4 regions of the Teredinibacter franksiae genome follow, and region 4 is predicted to be linked to each of the others. Evidence: predicted binding sites of a transcription regulator. Region 4 holds the regulator's gene; each other region holds the start of a gene.
What was found. Region 4 encodes sigma-54, which starts transcription at its own class of promoters, with help from an activator protein. Its sites were predicted from a motif close to TGGCACANNNNTTGCNNT; they were not measured.
Positions count from the first base shown of each region.

Region 1: fliE (flagellar hook-basal body complex protein FliE) is a predicted target of sigma-54. The motif match lies at 1,490-1,507, and genes of this name have one in related genera.
Region 2: H5336_RS14175 (polysaccharide biosynthesis/export family protein) is a predicted target of sigma-54. The motif match lies at 2,096-2,113, and genes of this name have one in related genera.
Region 3: H5336_RS21060 (PEP-CTERM sorting domain-containing protein) is a predicted target of sigma-54. The motif match lies at 1,583-1,600, and genes of this name have one in related genera.

Region 1 is NZ_JACJUV010000001.1:747,043-750,946, reverse strand. It holds gene H5336_RS02980 (sigma-54-dependent transcriptional regulator) at 1-752, shown strand, start outside; gene H5336_RS02975 (hypothetical protein) at 967-1,164, shown strand; gene fliE (flagellar hook-basal body complex protein FliE) at 1,599-1,970, shown strand; gene fliF (flagellar basal-body MS-ring/collar protein FliF) at 2,013-3,686, shown strand; gene fliG (flagellar motor switch protein FliG) at 3,689-3,904, shown strand, end outside.
Region 2 is NZ_JACJUV010000001.1:3,335,328-3,339,231, reverse strand. It holds gene H5336_RS14190 (WecB/TagA/CpsF family glycosyltransferase) at 1-719, shown strand, start outside; gene H5336_RS14185 (sugar transferase) at 781-1,455, shown strand; gene H5336_RS14180 (hypothetical protein) at 1,463-1,876, opposite strand; gene H5336_RS14175 (polysaccharide biosynthesis/export family protein) at 2,140-3,402, shown strand; gene H5336_RS14170 (GumC family protein) at 3,414-3,904, shown strand, end outside.
Region 3 is NZ_JACJUV010000008.1:302,885-306,788, reverse strand. It holds gene H5336_RS21065 (arylsulfatase) at 1-771, opposite strand, end outside; gene H5336_RS21060 (PEP-CTERM sorting domain-containing protein) at 1,642-2,148, shown strand; tRNA gene H5336_RS21055 (tRNA-Leu) at 2,531-2,617, opposite strand; gene queA (tRNA preQ1(34) S-adenosylmethionine ribosyltransferase-isomerase QueA) at 2,795-3,883, shown strand; gene tgt (tRNA guanosine(34) transglycosylase Tgt) at 3,895-3,904, shown strand, end outside.
Region 4 is NZ_JACJUV010000001.1:3,445,655-3,449,558, forward strand. It holds gene rapZ (RNase adapter RapZ) at 1-521, opposite strand, end outside; gene H5336_RS14695 (PTS sugar transporter subunit IIA) at 624-1,076, opposite strand; gene H5336_RS14700 (RNA polymerase factor sigma-54) at 1,280-2,818, opposite strand; gene lptB (LPS export ABC transporter ATP-binding protein) at 2,963-3,688, opposite strand; gene lptA (lipopolysaccharide transport periplasmic protein LptA) at 3,728-3,904, opposite strand, start outside.

The DNA of each region.
Region 1 (3,904 bases), 2.7 Mb from region 4:
TTTCTGAAATGGACCTTGGTTTACAGGCAAAACTACTGCGTGTACTGCAGGAGCGTGAAGTAGAGCGGTTGGGGGGGCGAAAAAACATACGCTTGGATGTACGTGTTATTGCAACATCTAACCGGGATATGCGTTTATTGGTAGCGGAAGGAAAGTTTCGTGAAGACCTCTATTTTCGCTTAAGTGTACTGCCATTACAGTGGGCACCGTTGCGTGATAGAAGAGAAGATATTATTCCGCTGGCGGAATCTTTACTGGCGAGTCATGCGGCTAAACAACATCGAAATGGCGTCAGCCTTTCGGGGGATGCCAAAGATTTTTTGCAGGATTATAGCTGGCCGGGTAATGTACGAGAGCTAGACAATGTTATGCAGCGTGCACTCATTCTACAGCCTGGTAACACCCTGCGCACAGCCGACCTTGGGTTGGCGGAAACTGCAGCCTATAGTGAGAAGCCCTCGCTTTTCCAGGCGGTCGCCGAGCACACCAAAAATACTGTTTTGCGGGCGGCTTCTGAGGCCCTTCCGGAGGGTGTGTTTGAACATGCGGTAGTCGAGCAAGTAGACGATTCTGCACGTCTTGACAAAGATCTTATGAAACGTGAGTTTGAAATTATTTTGCAAACACTACGACAAGAAAAAGGCAGTAAGAAACAGACCGCAGAACGTTTGGGTATTAGCCCGAGAACGCTGCGTTACAAGTTGGCGAGACTACGGGATGAGGGGTACTCGCTCGAGGCCGCCGCCTTTTAGAGCGGAAAGACATAAAAATCTAATGTACCCATTTTATTCCTAATAGACGGTAAAAAAACATTTCAAAATAAAAAAGTTTTGGTATTATCGACTTGAATCGTCAATATTCATATTGTCGTAACTGAACTGTAACAATTAAAGTGGAGGATAGCCGCAGTTAGTATTCATTCATTTCCTTTTTTAATTTGAATTTACCTATGTGGGAGTCTGCTTTATGGGTATAGAGGTTTTGGATAGTTCTTCTGACTTGAACAATGTTATTCTGGAAAATGCCCTAGAGGTTGAAGAAACCTTGGGCAGTGACGGCGTTGCTGGCGTGGAGGCTCATACAGATGCACGTCGCAGGCTTGAAAATAAAATTGAAGAAATGCGCCTTCTAAGAGAAGTGCGGGAATTTAATTTCGATATTTAAACGGTTTTTTATCATCAGTTTTTGAGTTGCCGGTTGCTTGCACACTATGCAGCAAAGTCAGCTCATGGCGCAGGTAGTAAACTAAGGGTAAACCGGGAGCAAACCGGTGCAGCACTCGGTGTTTAAATCTATGCGCCTATTGCTAATGTGCTTGTTACTCGTATGGGCACAGGTATAGCCGAGATTGTTCTTAGCTGAATGGTTTCGGCTTTTCTACATTTATACATTCCCCTTACAGCTTTTCTTTATCAGAATACCCTTTATTGACTCCTCCAGAATTCCGGTGCCGGTGAAAGCGGTAATAAATTGCCGCTTTGGCAAACCTTGGCCCAGTTTGTGCTTTTTCTCTAACTGTAAAGTCGTTTCGCTTCCGCAAACGACAATAATCTGGCATTAAATCCTTAAGTAATACGTGGCAATTTAGAGATGCGATCATGAACGACCGAATGGACGTTAATCGACTGTTAGTGGAAATGCGAGCGATCAAGCAGCAAACCAGTGCGTTTGGTGGGCCGGATGGATTGGCTGCGAAGGATAGAATCACCGGCGGCGAGGGGTTGTATGAGTCGGGTAAGGTAAAGAGCCCCGAGTTTGGCGACATTATGTCTCAGGCCGTTAACAAGGTGAATGACGTTCAACAAGCTTCAAGTTCTATGGCTGAGGCCTATGTGCGGGGAGATCAGAATATTGACGTAACGGATGTAATGATTGCATCACAAAAAGCGGGAGTGGCCTTCGATGCGATGGTCCAGGTGCGCAATAAGCTAGTGGAGGCTTATCGCGACGTTATGAATATGCCCATCTAAATCGTTGATGGGTGCATAAAAATTAACATTGGACACTGAACTATGGCAAATGCAGCAGCCAGCGCCGGCGGTACTACTGAGCTGATTGAAGGCTTTAACAATCTAAACCTTGTCCGTCAGGCAGGTTTGATGATTGGCTTGGCGGCCAGTGTAGCCATCGGCTTTGCGGTAGTACTTTGGAGTCAGGGCGAAGACTATAAGCCCCTTTATGGAAGTCTCGACCGCCTCGATTCATCCGAAGTTGGTCAAATACTCGATTTTAATGAAATCCCCTACAAAATTGACGGCTCCACCGGTGCGCTTATGGTCGCAGTGGATAAAGTACATAAAGCACGATTGGTACTTGCTGAAAACGGTATTCAGGGAGATAAGTCAGTTGGTTTTGAATTGTTGGATCAAGAGCAGCCGCTTGGTACCAGTCAGTTTATGGAGGCCACGCGTTATCGACGCGGGTTAGAGGGGGAGTTGGCGCGTACTATTGGCAGTATTAATTCTGTGCGCGGTGCAAGAGTGCATTTAGCTATACCTAAACGAACGGTATTTATTCGCGACGGCAGAGAGCCCAGCGCTTCGGTGTTTTTAGACCTGTTTCCCGGCCGACCTATTCAGCCCAAGCAAGTTCGTGGCATTGCTAACTTAGTCGCCTCCAGTATTCCTGAGCTGGATGTGGAGAATGTCACTATTGTTGATCAAAAAGGAAGCTTACTTTCGGTTGGTGCCGAAGATGAGAAGCTTGTGGTTGCCGCTCAGCACATCGATTACACCCGTAAAATTGAAGGCGATGTTGTGTTGCGTATTCGGCGTTTGCTATCGCCAATTTTAGGTGATGCCAATTTTAAAACCGAAGTTGCTGCTGATATTGATTTTACTGAAATTGAGCAGGCTGAAGAGTCCTATAATCCTGATTTGCCGGCGATTCGTAGCGAGCAGTCGGTGGACGAACAACGCATTGGGGCGGCGGGAGGTGGGGGCATACCTGGGGCTCTTACCAATCAGCCCCCAGCCGCTGGCGCGGCGCCCGAAGTGGCTAACAACAGAAACGAAGGTGAGGACGCGCCACCACCCAGCAATCGCCGTACCCAGTCAACCAAGAATTACGAGCTGGACAGAACGGTTAGTTATACCAAACATGAAAAAGGACGATTGCGCCGGTTAACGGTAGCGGTGGTGATTGATGATAAAAAAGTGCTTGATGCCGCAACAGGCGAAGTGAATCCTGTTCGATGGACGGATGTTGAGTTGGAGAGGTTGTCTATACTTGTTCGAAACGCGGTGGGCTTTTCGGCCGCTCGTGGTGACAGTGTCAATATATTGAATGAGGCTTTTATTCCGCTGCCTAAAGTGGATGCGATGGAAGAGTTGCCCATCTGGGAATCCGACTGGTTTAAACAGGTAGCGAAACAAGCGGCGGGGGTATTGATAATATTGGTGCTTATAACAGGTTTGTTAAGGCCGGTATTAAAAAGTTTGGCAGGGGCAGGGGCGAAATCCAAAGCGGATGACGAAGCAAAAGAAATTGCCGCTCTGCAGGCCGCGGGAATTGACTCTTTCGATTCACTTTCGGATGAGACCGTAACGCTTACCGGTGGTGACGCATTAGCGCTGCCTAGCCCGGAAGAAAGCTATGAACAACAATTGAACGCGGTAAAAGGCTTGGTGGCAGAAGATGCCGGGCGTGTCGCCCAAGTTATCAAGCGTTGGATAAATGAGGAATAAGCGTGGCAAACCCTCCAGCGACTGATCAGGATGGCAAACCAACGGTTAGTTTAAACCGGGTAGATCAGGCGGCCATTTTATTGATGACCCTTGGCGAAAAAAGCGCCGCTGAAATATTACGGCACATGGGCCCAAAAGAAGTTCAGCGATTAGGTACCGCAATGGCGGCGCTGAATAATGTACAGCAATATGAAGTAGAAGTTGTGCTGAATAGCTTT
Region 2 (3,904 bases), 110 kb from region 4:
TTGGCATAAAAATCCATAACGCCACAGCCAAGAGTGCTGTAGACACTATTCTTTCTGCGCCGAAAGAAACTTGCCGATCAGTATTTTTCGTTAACGTAAATTCAGTAAATATAGCCGTAAGGAATAATGCCTTTACTTCAGCATTGAACAATGCCGACATGGTATTGGCAGACGGATCCGGTGTTCGCTTGGGTGCCCGCCGAATGGGTGTAAAACTGCGTGAAAATGTAAATGGTACGGATCTTTTACCCCATATTTGTAAAGGCGCTTCAAAAAGAAAACTGTCGATATTCATGCTCGGATCAGCACCTGGAGTAGCCGAAAAAGCCGCAAAAAATCTTCAACAACAGTGGCCCCAGCTAGATATCGCCGGTATTCATCACGGGTATTTCGACAAAAATCATTCTGATGAAGTCATCGACATGATAAATGCCTCCGGTGCCGATATTTGCCTAGTGGCAATGGGCTCCCCCGTTCAGGAGCAGTGGGTGGAAAGTCATCAACATCAACTCAACATCCGAACCATTATCGCGGTGGGCGGATTGTTCGATTTCTACTCTGGCAATATTCGCAGAGCACCACCGTGGATGCGCGAGATAGGTATGGAATGGATTTTTCGCCTACTGATGGAACCACGAGCAAAGTTTAACCGCTACGTAATGGGCAACCCCCTTTACCTACTGCGTTTGGCTTTTTATAACCGCCCAACTAGCCACTAGCAAGATCAACAACCCCATATTTTTTAGACTTAAGTCGAAAGCCTTTATTGGAGTTACAGCCATGTTAAATTATCAGCCATCTGCGTTCTCAAAATTTATTTCTTCATTCTCTCAGCACCCTTGGTTTGCCCCCGGTCAGCCCGGTTTATCTCCAAGTATTCAGCGTACTGCCGCCGCCGCAGGGCTTGTTGTGCTTTCCCCCATATTACTGCTCGTGTGCTTGGCGATACGTTTGGAAAGTAAAGGTTCGGCAATTTTCTGCCAACAAAGAGTGGGTAAAAATGGTGAGGAATTTAAGTTATATAAATTTCGCTCTATGTATGGTGCAGATCATCCCAGTCATATCGAAGTACAGAATAAGCAGAGTGATCGTGAGGGTGTGTGCAAAAAACATTTTAGCGATCCCCGTGTTACTCCCATTGGTCAAATTATTCGCAAACTGTCCATAGACGAACTACCGCAATTATTGAATGTAGTGAAAGGTGAGATGGCCTTGGTTGGTCCTCGTCCCGCACTGCCACAGGAAGTTGCGGTATACGATTATAAAGCTCGACGGCGATTGCAGGTAACGCCGGGCTTGACCGGTTTATGGCAGGTATCTGGCCGGGCCGACACTACATTCGAACAGCAGATTGATCTGGACCTCCGTTACGTAACCAGTAAAAGCCTTTTACTGGATATTAATATTTTGTTGAAAACCTTGCCCGCGGTGATAAGTGGTCGCGGTGCGTACTAAGAGTACCCTAAAGATCCTTAAAAAAATCAAACAGGTGTTGATCTGGGAACAGATCAACACCTAAAATACTTTTTATACCATATACAATTATTAACAATATCGGCACGGCCGCCGCCAGCATAAAGTACGCAAATACAAAAGTGCTGAGCCCCTGCATGTGCACCATCCTTTTTTGTTCCTTTGCTCGGGTGTCCAACCTGCGGTCTTTGCCCATCAAAATAACAAAATAGAGTTTTAGAAAATACAGCGGTAACACTCCTCGAATATCGATGGCATGCTGACGAAAAGGCGCATTTGCACTAACCGCCGTGCGAATTGCGCGCAACTGAACAAGATTTAAAGTTTTAGTAACCTCAGGGTCAATAGCGCTCATAACATGGTGCGTATAGACGTCTATATTTCGCTTACTATTACGGGTCATGGTGATCTCTCATCTAAAAAATGCAGGCTTCTGTGAATGCGCCACACCAACAGTGCAACGTCATTTTCGCCGCCAACACTAAAAAAGCCACTACACATCAGCCTCTCACGTTTTTGCAAAGTGCAAATTGCGCAATTTAGCTATTTGCAGATTACGAATATGCATCTTCAAATTTTCGCTCGACATACATTTTACTATGTAAATCAATAACTTAAGATATGGCACGACCCATGCAATATTAAAGAAAATGTTGCGAGGTCACTATGCTATCTTCATCTATTCTAAAGTCAGTCTTCTTGGTTAGCTGCCTGTTTACCACCGCGTGTACGCAGCACCACGCCTTAAGATCCCCCGTAGATGCCGATGGTGAATTTTATGGCCAGTCGGGCGATAGCGGTCACCATGTTGCCCATGACGGAAGTCAACGCCACGTGTTCGCCTCTAACCTGAATTGCGAAGATTCAGGCGATAACTATAGAACAGCACATTTTCGAGCAGACCACGCGTTAGATCCGTCTCAGAAATCCAAATTCGCCACGCCTCCCAGCTATGCTTTTAATCGTGGTATACCCCTCAGCCCCGGGGACATGCTGGAAGTACAAATCGAAAACGGTGAGGGCTTTAATAACGAATATGTTTTAAACCCCGATGGCTCCCTGCATATACCCCTGCTTTTACCCATTGCCTCCGCCGGCCTTACCGTTCAACAGCTCGCTGAAAAAATTGAGATGGCACTGGTTCGCGCAGAAATTTTTCGGCCCACTGCAGCCCGAGCCAGCGTTCGAGTAAAACACTGGGCACCGGTGAACATTGGTGTGAGCGGTGCGGTATTTAACCCTGGCCGAGTCACCATTAACGAGAATAGCCAAGAAAGCATTGTCAGTGAACGCCTCAGCGCTATTGGCGATTTTGCCGCTAAGCGTTCGATTGTAGAAGCTATTCGTGCGGCTTCCGGTATTCGTCCGGATGCCAAACTAGATCAAGTGATCTTGTTACGCCGTGGCTGGCAGGTTGAGCTGGACCTCTCCGGTGTTATGCAGGGCAAACCCGTGCAAGACGTAGCGCTAGTAGACGGCGATCAAATCATTGTGCCCACCACCGGTTGCTTTCAATCCAGTCTCGCACGCCCCTCGCAGGTTACACCACGTGGCTTTCGCGTATTTATGTCTAACTTAACCCAACCCGCGAACGATAATTCAGGCGCAGCGATTGGTCGCTACAGCAGTAACTTGCCCTACGGCTCAACCCTTCTTCAAGCCGCCGTTTCTGCAAACTGCGTGGGCGGCACCCAGTTTGTTAACGCGCCACGTAAAATAGTGCTCTCCAGTAAAAACCCCATCACCGATCAAATGCAGGTCATTGAACGTTCGGTCGAATCTCTTCTGCGATTTCCTCACCGCGAGGACATTAATCCTCATCTGATGCCCAATGACGCCATCGCCTGTTATGACTCGGACGCTTCAAACCTACGGGATATTGCCCGCAGTGTCAGCGAGATCATCTCCCCGATCCTACTGATGTTTTAGAGGGCTAAACGATGAATACGCTTCCCGTACTAGCAACACACCAAGGCCGATTTAGCCGCCGCTTTCGTCAATACAAATACCTATGGGTATCCCTGCTTGCGACCCTCATCGTGGCTGGGCTAGTGGTCGCCTATCTCAGTAAATCCCCCGTTTACGCAAGCGCCTTAAGTGTGGTTCTGCCCGGGTCTGGCAGTTCCAGTAACTTTGCTATCGACGACGTTGGATCAGCCTCACAGTCTACCCGCACGCCATTTTCAAGTATCGCCTTCAACCCGCTGGTGAACTATAAAGAGATTTTCAAAAGCCGGGGCGTAATACAAAGTGCAGCCGCACGCTTGGGGGTTCACCCCACAGCATTAACACCACCTCGTATCGAGCTGCGCGAGCGTACTTCCATTATTTACATCCACGCCGATGGTGGCTCCGCTGAATCGGCACAGCGATATGCCTGGGCTTTATTTGACTCTTTTCAGGAGGAACTCGAACGCCTGCGTCAGGATGA
Region 3 (3,904 bases), on a different contig from region 4:
GAGGCCTATACCCGTTTTACCTTTAGATTCGGGCTTTAACCGAGTCCACACATGCATGCGGGTAGCACTCATCCACATAAAAAAGGGTTTATTCGCTGTGTGAGCCTTATCGATAAACTTCAAGCCAGCGGCTAAAAATTCTTCATCAGCCGTTTCCATGCGCTTACGCGTCATCGGCCCAGTGTCTTCAATTTTACCGTCAGCGTAAGCTCGAATAACACCACGAGGCGCATACTTCTTTAGGAACTCAGGGTCTTTGGGGTAGTAATACGTTTCGGGTTCTTCCTCGGCGTTAAGGTGGTATAGGTTACCGAAAAACTCATCAAAGCCATGGGCTGTGGGTAAATGCTTATCTTGATCACCTAGGTGGTTTTTCCCAAATTGACCCGTCACGTAGCCTTTTTCTTTTAATAGATCAGCAATGGTTGGTGCCCAGTCTGGAATACCATGCTCTGAGCCTGGCATACCAATGGTAAGCAAGCCTGTACGAAAGGGGTGTTGGCCTAGCACAAAGGACGCGCGGCCTGCTGTACATGTTTGCTGGGCGTAATGATCTGTAAACAGTGCGCCTTCTTTGGCGATGCGGTCAATGTTAGGGGTTTTGTAGCCCATCATGCCGTGGTTATAGGCACTAATATTGTACATGCCTATATCGTCGCCCCAAATCACCAGGATGTTCGGCTTTGGCGCGGCAAAAGCACTTACGGCCATTAGGCCAATGGTTATTGCTAGAATTCCCCTTAAAAACTTACGGTAATCTTTTCTTGTCATTCTTTAAGCCTCATATGCTTGAAACGTTATTCATTCTTCATGTTAAGTGCTTAGACTCTGATTGTATAGGTTGCATACCCCAAAATGCCCGTTTAGCGGCAGCGGCAGCAGCAGCGGCAGCAGCAGCGGCAGCAGCAGCGGCAGCAGCAAGAAAAACAGGCAAGATTAGATCAGGCTTAGACAAAAAACCCCCGCACAATTTCAATGTGCGAGGTTTGAATTGTTACTGGTGATACGCTGATTTTTTAAAACGTTCTAATCGCTATTTGTACCCTATACCGGGTCTATAACCCTCAAGAAATGCCGTTGTAGGTAAGCAATGAAGCTCGGAAATAAATAACGGAAATAAATAAGACAGCGGAAATAAATAAGACAGCCATATTAAGAAAAAGTACAGCCGAATAGTTAGTGGGTTTGTAGGCTAGGTTGTTGATATTTTCCCTCGTTACCTGTGTGCCACAAATGGGCGCCCAAGTATTGGTGTGGGTGTCCGAAAACCACTTTCCCTTTTGCCGTTAATAATGCCTTAACGGCTGGTGATACATTTTGTGATTCTGTTTGAATAGCACCTAGAACCATCCATTTTCAAATCATGGTGAGTGGGTGTCCTCGTGTGCCATTCTTGGTTTTTACATCAAGGGGTAAGTGCAACATTCTCGAGCGGCTTAGCCAAACGTCTAAAAAATTAAGGGGTAAGGAGGTGGATGCTAAGGTTGAAAGCGTCGGTACAGTTTACGGAATACGCGCCACAACAATCGGCGTGGGGGAAGATGTAAGGCTAACGTATTGATTTTATAATAAAAAAAGGTGTTGGCGCGAAAATTGCCATGGGTTGAGCGAATAATAAAATTATTTAATTTGGAGATTATTATGCTTACCCGAAAATCTGCAGTGCAATCAGTTATTGCGTCAATGCTTCTTGTGTTGTTAGCCATACCTGCTCATGCTGGCTTAATGGGCGACACTATTTCAGCCTCGGGAGTCAGCCTTAACCCTGGCTCAGCAACCGTGGGCGCAGGTGTTGAGTTTATTGGTACTCACGGTTATTTGAGCTTTGATTTTTCTGACGACATACTGACCATAACATCAAGTTCCTCCAGTTTGGGCTGGGGCGGGTTTGGTGATTATGTGTTTAGCGATTTTGATGAAATTATTACTGATTTTTCGCTTTTATCCAACGATGGCTTCAGCGGTGGAATTGTCGATAACTTTAGTTTTGATGCGAATAGCATCACTTTGGATATGGCGTCTGGTGGCTTCTTGGCAGGGTCTGCTCTTCAATTTAGCATTAACTCGGTTCCTGTTCCCGAACCTTCGTCCTTAGTGCTTTTGTGTCTTGGTATTATTGGCCTCGGGTTTAGTCGTAAAAAAGCGTAATATTTTAGTCATTAAACACATCGCTGTAGAAACATACGGCGATGTGTTGAACGAAATGACCGTGGTCAGGCCTTACGTTTTAAATTCATGTTTATTCAAACCCACCCAAAACCCTCAATAAAAGCACTCCTCCCCCCCCTGCGGCGCAAGCACGTTTTAGCGACCACTGAAATTGGGATTTTACGGCAGGCCTTACGGTGTTTGAGCATTGCCCTCTATCCCTATTTCACATAATGAACAAAGCAGAAAAGAAGTGAAGATTAAGTGCGATAAAAAAAATGCGTAGACACTTTGGCGATATTTGGTCTGTTTTGGGGAGAAGGGCGTTGTTGACGGTTGGCGGGCTGAGCCGCTAACTTGTTGATATATAAAGGGAAAAATTTGGTACCAGCGGGCGGACTTGAACCGCCACGTCCGTGAGGACGGGGGATTTTGAATCCCCTATGTCTACCAATTCCATCACGCTGGCATTTAATTCGATATTGCATCGCGGCCGGGCTTTTCTAGCCAAACCGTCTGAGGCGCGAGATTATAACAGTGCTTTTTGTTGGGTCAACCATTTCCGGTTGTTTGAAACATGGAAAATCGACCGAAATTCTATTAACCTTGCGGCCCTCCAACTTACACGTCTGATTATTATTTCGCCATGCGCCGCCAAGATTTTTTCTACGACCTCCCAGATAAACTTATTGCCCGCCAACCTGCGGCCGAACGCCGTGGTAGTCGTTTGTTGTCGCTTAACGGTGAATCCGGTGCGTTAGGGGATGGAACGTTTGCTGATATTCTCCAGCTGGTAGATGAAGGCGACCTGATGGTGTTTAACGATACGCGGGTTATTCCGGCTCGGTTATTCGGTCAGAAAGAAACCGGTGGAAAACTGGAGATTTTGGTGGAACGGGTGTTGTCCCGTGAGCGGGTGCTCGCCCATATCCGTTCCAGTAAGTCGCCGCAGGCGGGTTCTGTCATTATATTGGAAGACGGAACAACGCTAACGGTGGCAGGGCGAAAGGGGCCGTTGTTCGAGCTTATTTTCCCTGATAGTTCTCCAGTTTTAGCGCTTCTCGACCGCCTAGGGCATATGCCTTTGCCCCCGTATATCGATAGGCCGGACGATGATACCGATAAGGAGCGCTACCAAACCGTATACGGCAAAAATGAAGGTGCGGTAGCTGCACCAACCGCTGGCCTGCACTTTGACGAAGCCTTGCTGCAGCAGTTAACCGAAAAGGGTGTACAGATAGCCTTTGTGACCCTTCACGTTGGCGCGGGTACCTTTCAACCGGTACGTGTAGACAATATTCTGCAGCACGAAATGCACTCGGAGGTGATGGCTTTGTCGTCTGAGCTTTGTGAGCAGGTAAAATCGACTAAAGCGGCGGGCAAGCGGGTAATTGCTGTGGGTACTACCAGTGTTCGCTGTTTAGAAACGGCCGCTGCAGGGGAAGAGATTGAGCCTTTTCAGGGCGATACCAATATTTTTATTTATCCGGGTTACCAATTTCGGGTAGTGGATGCGCTTTTAACCAATTTCCATTTGCCCGAATCGACACTGATGATGCTGGTGTCGGCGTTTGCAGGGTATAGCAATACGATGCGGGCATACGACCAAGCCGTTACACGGGCCTACCGCTTCTTCAGCTACGGTGATGCGATGTTTATTTCTCGCAACCCCAGTGCGGCTGACGAAAGCGTTGGCAATTCTCCTGATACACATACTCCCAGTACCTCGTTATGACAGACACCTTCATGCAATTTG
Region 4 (3,904 bases):
TAACCGAAGGATTTAAACATGAGTGCTACGCCTTTACCGTTTTTACCTACCACCAGATGTTTGATGGAACTGCGCAGTTCGTGCAGGCTGAGGTGAGAGGTGTCAATGGTAAAGTCTGCCGCTGCGGCCATGGGTTGAAGTATAGCTTTCTCTTTCTCGATAGCTTCGTTAAGGCCAATAAACTCGTCGGAAAGAGGGTGGCGACGCCGTGTTTCGGAAAAGCGTTTAAGCAGCATTTCACGCGAGCTATCGAGAAATACGATCTGGTACTGTTTGCGGTCGATAGGGGCGCTGGCAATAAGTTCGCCGAGCTTGCCGAGGTCGCTATAGATATTGCGTGCGTCAATGCCGATGGCAAAGCGCTGGCTATCGGCGTTGGGTGCGGCGGCTATTTGCTCGATAAGGGCCGGTAACAAGTTAACCGGTAGGTTGTCGATACAGGTGTAGCCTTCGTCTTCAAGCAGGTGTAGGGCCGACGTTTTACCGGATCCAGATCTTCCACTGATGATAAGCAGGCGCATAAAATTCTTCCGGGAAAGTTGTTCGCTGGGTAAGTGTAATACTGGTGCGCTCTTCGGAGCGCTTAGACCCGACGGGCTGAGCCATAGGCTTGGGCTCAGTTTTTAGTTTACACCAGAAGCGATACGAAACAATTCTTGATTGTTGTGACAGGCCCTCAGGCGCTTTGCGTAGCTTGGGTCTTGCAGGTTTTCGGCAAGGCTCGAGAGGGTTTGCAGGTGGGCGTCTTCAGCGTTCTCGGGCACCAGCATGGCAAATACTAGGTCCACGGGCTCACCGTCTACGGCGTCGAAGTCGATGGGCTGCTCGAGGGTAATACAGGCGCATAGGGTTTCACCCCCGGTGGCAAATCGGCAGTGGGGTATAGCAATACCCTGGCCGATACCGGTTGAACCCAAGCGTTCCCTTGAAACGAGGCTCTGAAAAAGCGCTGTCTCGTTGGTACCTTCAATGGCGTGGGCAAAAATGCCAGCGAGATTTTCTAGCAGGCGTTTTTTGCTGCTGTCGCTTGTGGCGGCTTTGCAGCGATCTTCGGAAAGGAGTGACGAAATCTGCATGGTGATTCGATTGCCGGTGATGTCCGTATTAATATTAGATGAGGTTTAAGTCTTTTGTGCAAAGCGATTGCTTTGTTGAGCAACTCATCGAATTGGCGCGCATTCTACCAATAATCCGTGATCTTCCAAGAGTTGGGAGCTGGGGAAATCAAAAAAAGAGTAAATAAAAATTTAATCACTTATTCAAGGTGTGGTAAATGGCTTTACACCAGCCGCTTTCGTTCGTTGGAAGGTGGTATGTGTAGCGATTCACGGTACTTGGCAATTGTGCGTCGGGCCACCTTGATTCCCTGCTCGCCCAGTAGCCCTGTGATTTTTGAGTCGCTTAGGGGTTTGCGTGCATTCTCTGCGGCCACCAATTTTTTAATGATGGCGCGAATGGCTGTAGATGAACACTCTCCGCCGGTATCGGTGGCAACATGACTTGAAAAGAAGTATTTCAGCTCGAAAATACCCTGGGGGGTGTGCATGTATTTTTGTGTGGTTACCCGAGAAATGGTGGATTCGTGCATTTCCACTATTTCGGCAACATCGTGCAGCACCATGGGCTTCATGGCTTCTGGGCCGTAGTCGAGAAAGCCCTGTTGTTTTTCGACAATGCAGGTGGAGACTTTTAGCAGGGTTTCGTTACGGCTTTGCAGGCTCTTTAAGAACCAGCGAGCTTCCTGTAGGTTGTCGCGCAGGAAAGTGTTGTCGGCACTGGAGTCCGCACGCTTTACCATCGATGCATAGCCGGAGTTAATGCGAAGCTTGGGGGCGATGTCGGGGTTAAGCTGCACAACCCAACGATTATTGACCTTGCTGACAAATACATCGGGTACTACATATTCGGTATCGTCGCTGCCAATGGATTCTCCGGGGCGTGGATTTAGCCCTTGGATGATACTAATGGCCGCTTGCAGTTCGGGCTCTTTGAGCCGAAGCTTGCGCATAAGTTGCTTAAAGTCGCGGCTTGCGAGCAGGTTCAGGTAGTCTTTTACCAGTGCGCGTGCATGGCTGATATCGGGGCCTTCAACGCCTAGCTGGTTCAGCTGGATAAGCAGGCACTCGCGGATATCTTGGCTGAGTACGCCCGGAGGATCGAACTGCTGCACGCGATGAAGTACGGCGAGAATCTCATCTTCTTCGAGTTCTTCATACTGTGTCATCAGGCTGGTGAACAGCTCTTCAAGCGGTTGCCCGAGAATACCGTTGGGCTGCACGGCATCGATGAGGGTTTCGGCAATTTCTCGGTCGAGGTCCGACATGGGGGTGAGGTTGAGTTGCCAGTGCAGGTGATCCTGCAAGGTTTCGGACGTGCCCCGGCGGGACTCAAAATCGTAATCTTCGCTGTCGGGTTTAGCTAGGCCGGAACCTGATGGCGTAGGTTCGTAAATGTCGTCCCAGCTGGTGTCTACCGCGAGGTCTGTTGGAATGCTGTCTTCATTCCAGTCACCGTCAGGCTTGTCGGCAAATTCCTCCGCGCTGCTGGTGTCATCGGCGCTCGCCGTGGTATTAGCTGCTTCGGTGTCCTGCGAGGTGTTTTGGTTGTCTGTTGCCGGCGGTGCTTGTTCGTTCGCGTCGTTTGTCGCTGGCGCCTCTTCTATATCGTCCGACGTTTCGAGCATTGGATTGGAGTCCAGCGCCTCTTGAATTTCGACTTGCAGGTCCAGCGTCGAAAGTTGCAGTAGGCGAATGGCCTGTTGCAACTGTGGTGTCATCGTAAGTTGTTGTCCCAGTTTTAGCTGGAGAGATTGCTTCATAGGATGAACTGCGAACGTGTAGTGAGTAAAGGGTTACAAGTCGTAGTTTAGTCTTCGTATTCGAGACGCGCAATGGTTTTTAAAAGCAAGGAATATGCCGGTTTGAAGACCATTTTAAGGGGGTTGTCAAGGAAATCTCGGGGATTATAGGGTGAAATGTTTACCTAGGTACACTTCTCGTACTTTCTGGTTGTTGAGTACTTCCGCTGCTGCACCTTCGGCAATAATGTGGCCCTCAGAAACGATATACGCCTTCTCACAGATATCCAGTGTTTCTCGTACATTATGATCGGTAATGAGTACGCCAATGCCGCGCCCTTTTAGGTGTTGAACAATTTGCTTAATGTCGCTGACAGAGATGGGGTCTACGCCGGCAAAAGGTTCGTCAAGCAGGATGAACTGTGGTTCTGTGGCTAGGGCTCTGGCGATTTCAACGCGCCTGCGTTCACCGCCAGAAAGCGCCATGCCCAGGCTGTCACGAATGTGTTGAATGTGGAATTCGTTAAGTAATTGCTCCATGGCGGCAATACGCTGTTTGCGGTTAAGCTCTGAACGGGTTTCTAGAATAGCCATAATGTTGTCGGCCACTGTCAGCTTGCGGAATACCGAGGCCTCTTGAGGTAGATAGCCAAGACCTTCTCGAGCGCGCTCGTGCATGGACATTTGGGTGACATCTTTATCGGCTATTGATATTGCACCTCTGTCAGCTTTTACGATGCCTGCAATCATGTAAAAGCAGGTGGTTTTTCCGGCGCCGTTCGGGCCCAAAAGGCCGACGATTTGACCATCTTCTACGGTGATGGATACGTCTATAACAACTTTTCGGCCTTTATAACTTTTCGCCAGATGCTGGGCGCTTAGGGTAGGCATGGTGCAGTTGGTTGTCCTTTGTTTTGTTTGTTTTGGGCTCTATTCTTCAGTTTCGTTTTCTGACGAGAGCGCTTTAGGCGGGATAATCATTTTTACTCGGCGATCGTCACCGGAGGCGGTGGCTTCTCCGCCAGCTTTAACGACGGCTTTTTTTACGTCGTATTCAATTCGATTACCGCTGAGGCTGGTGCCTTCTTGCTTGAACGCAGCATTATC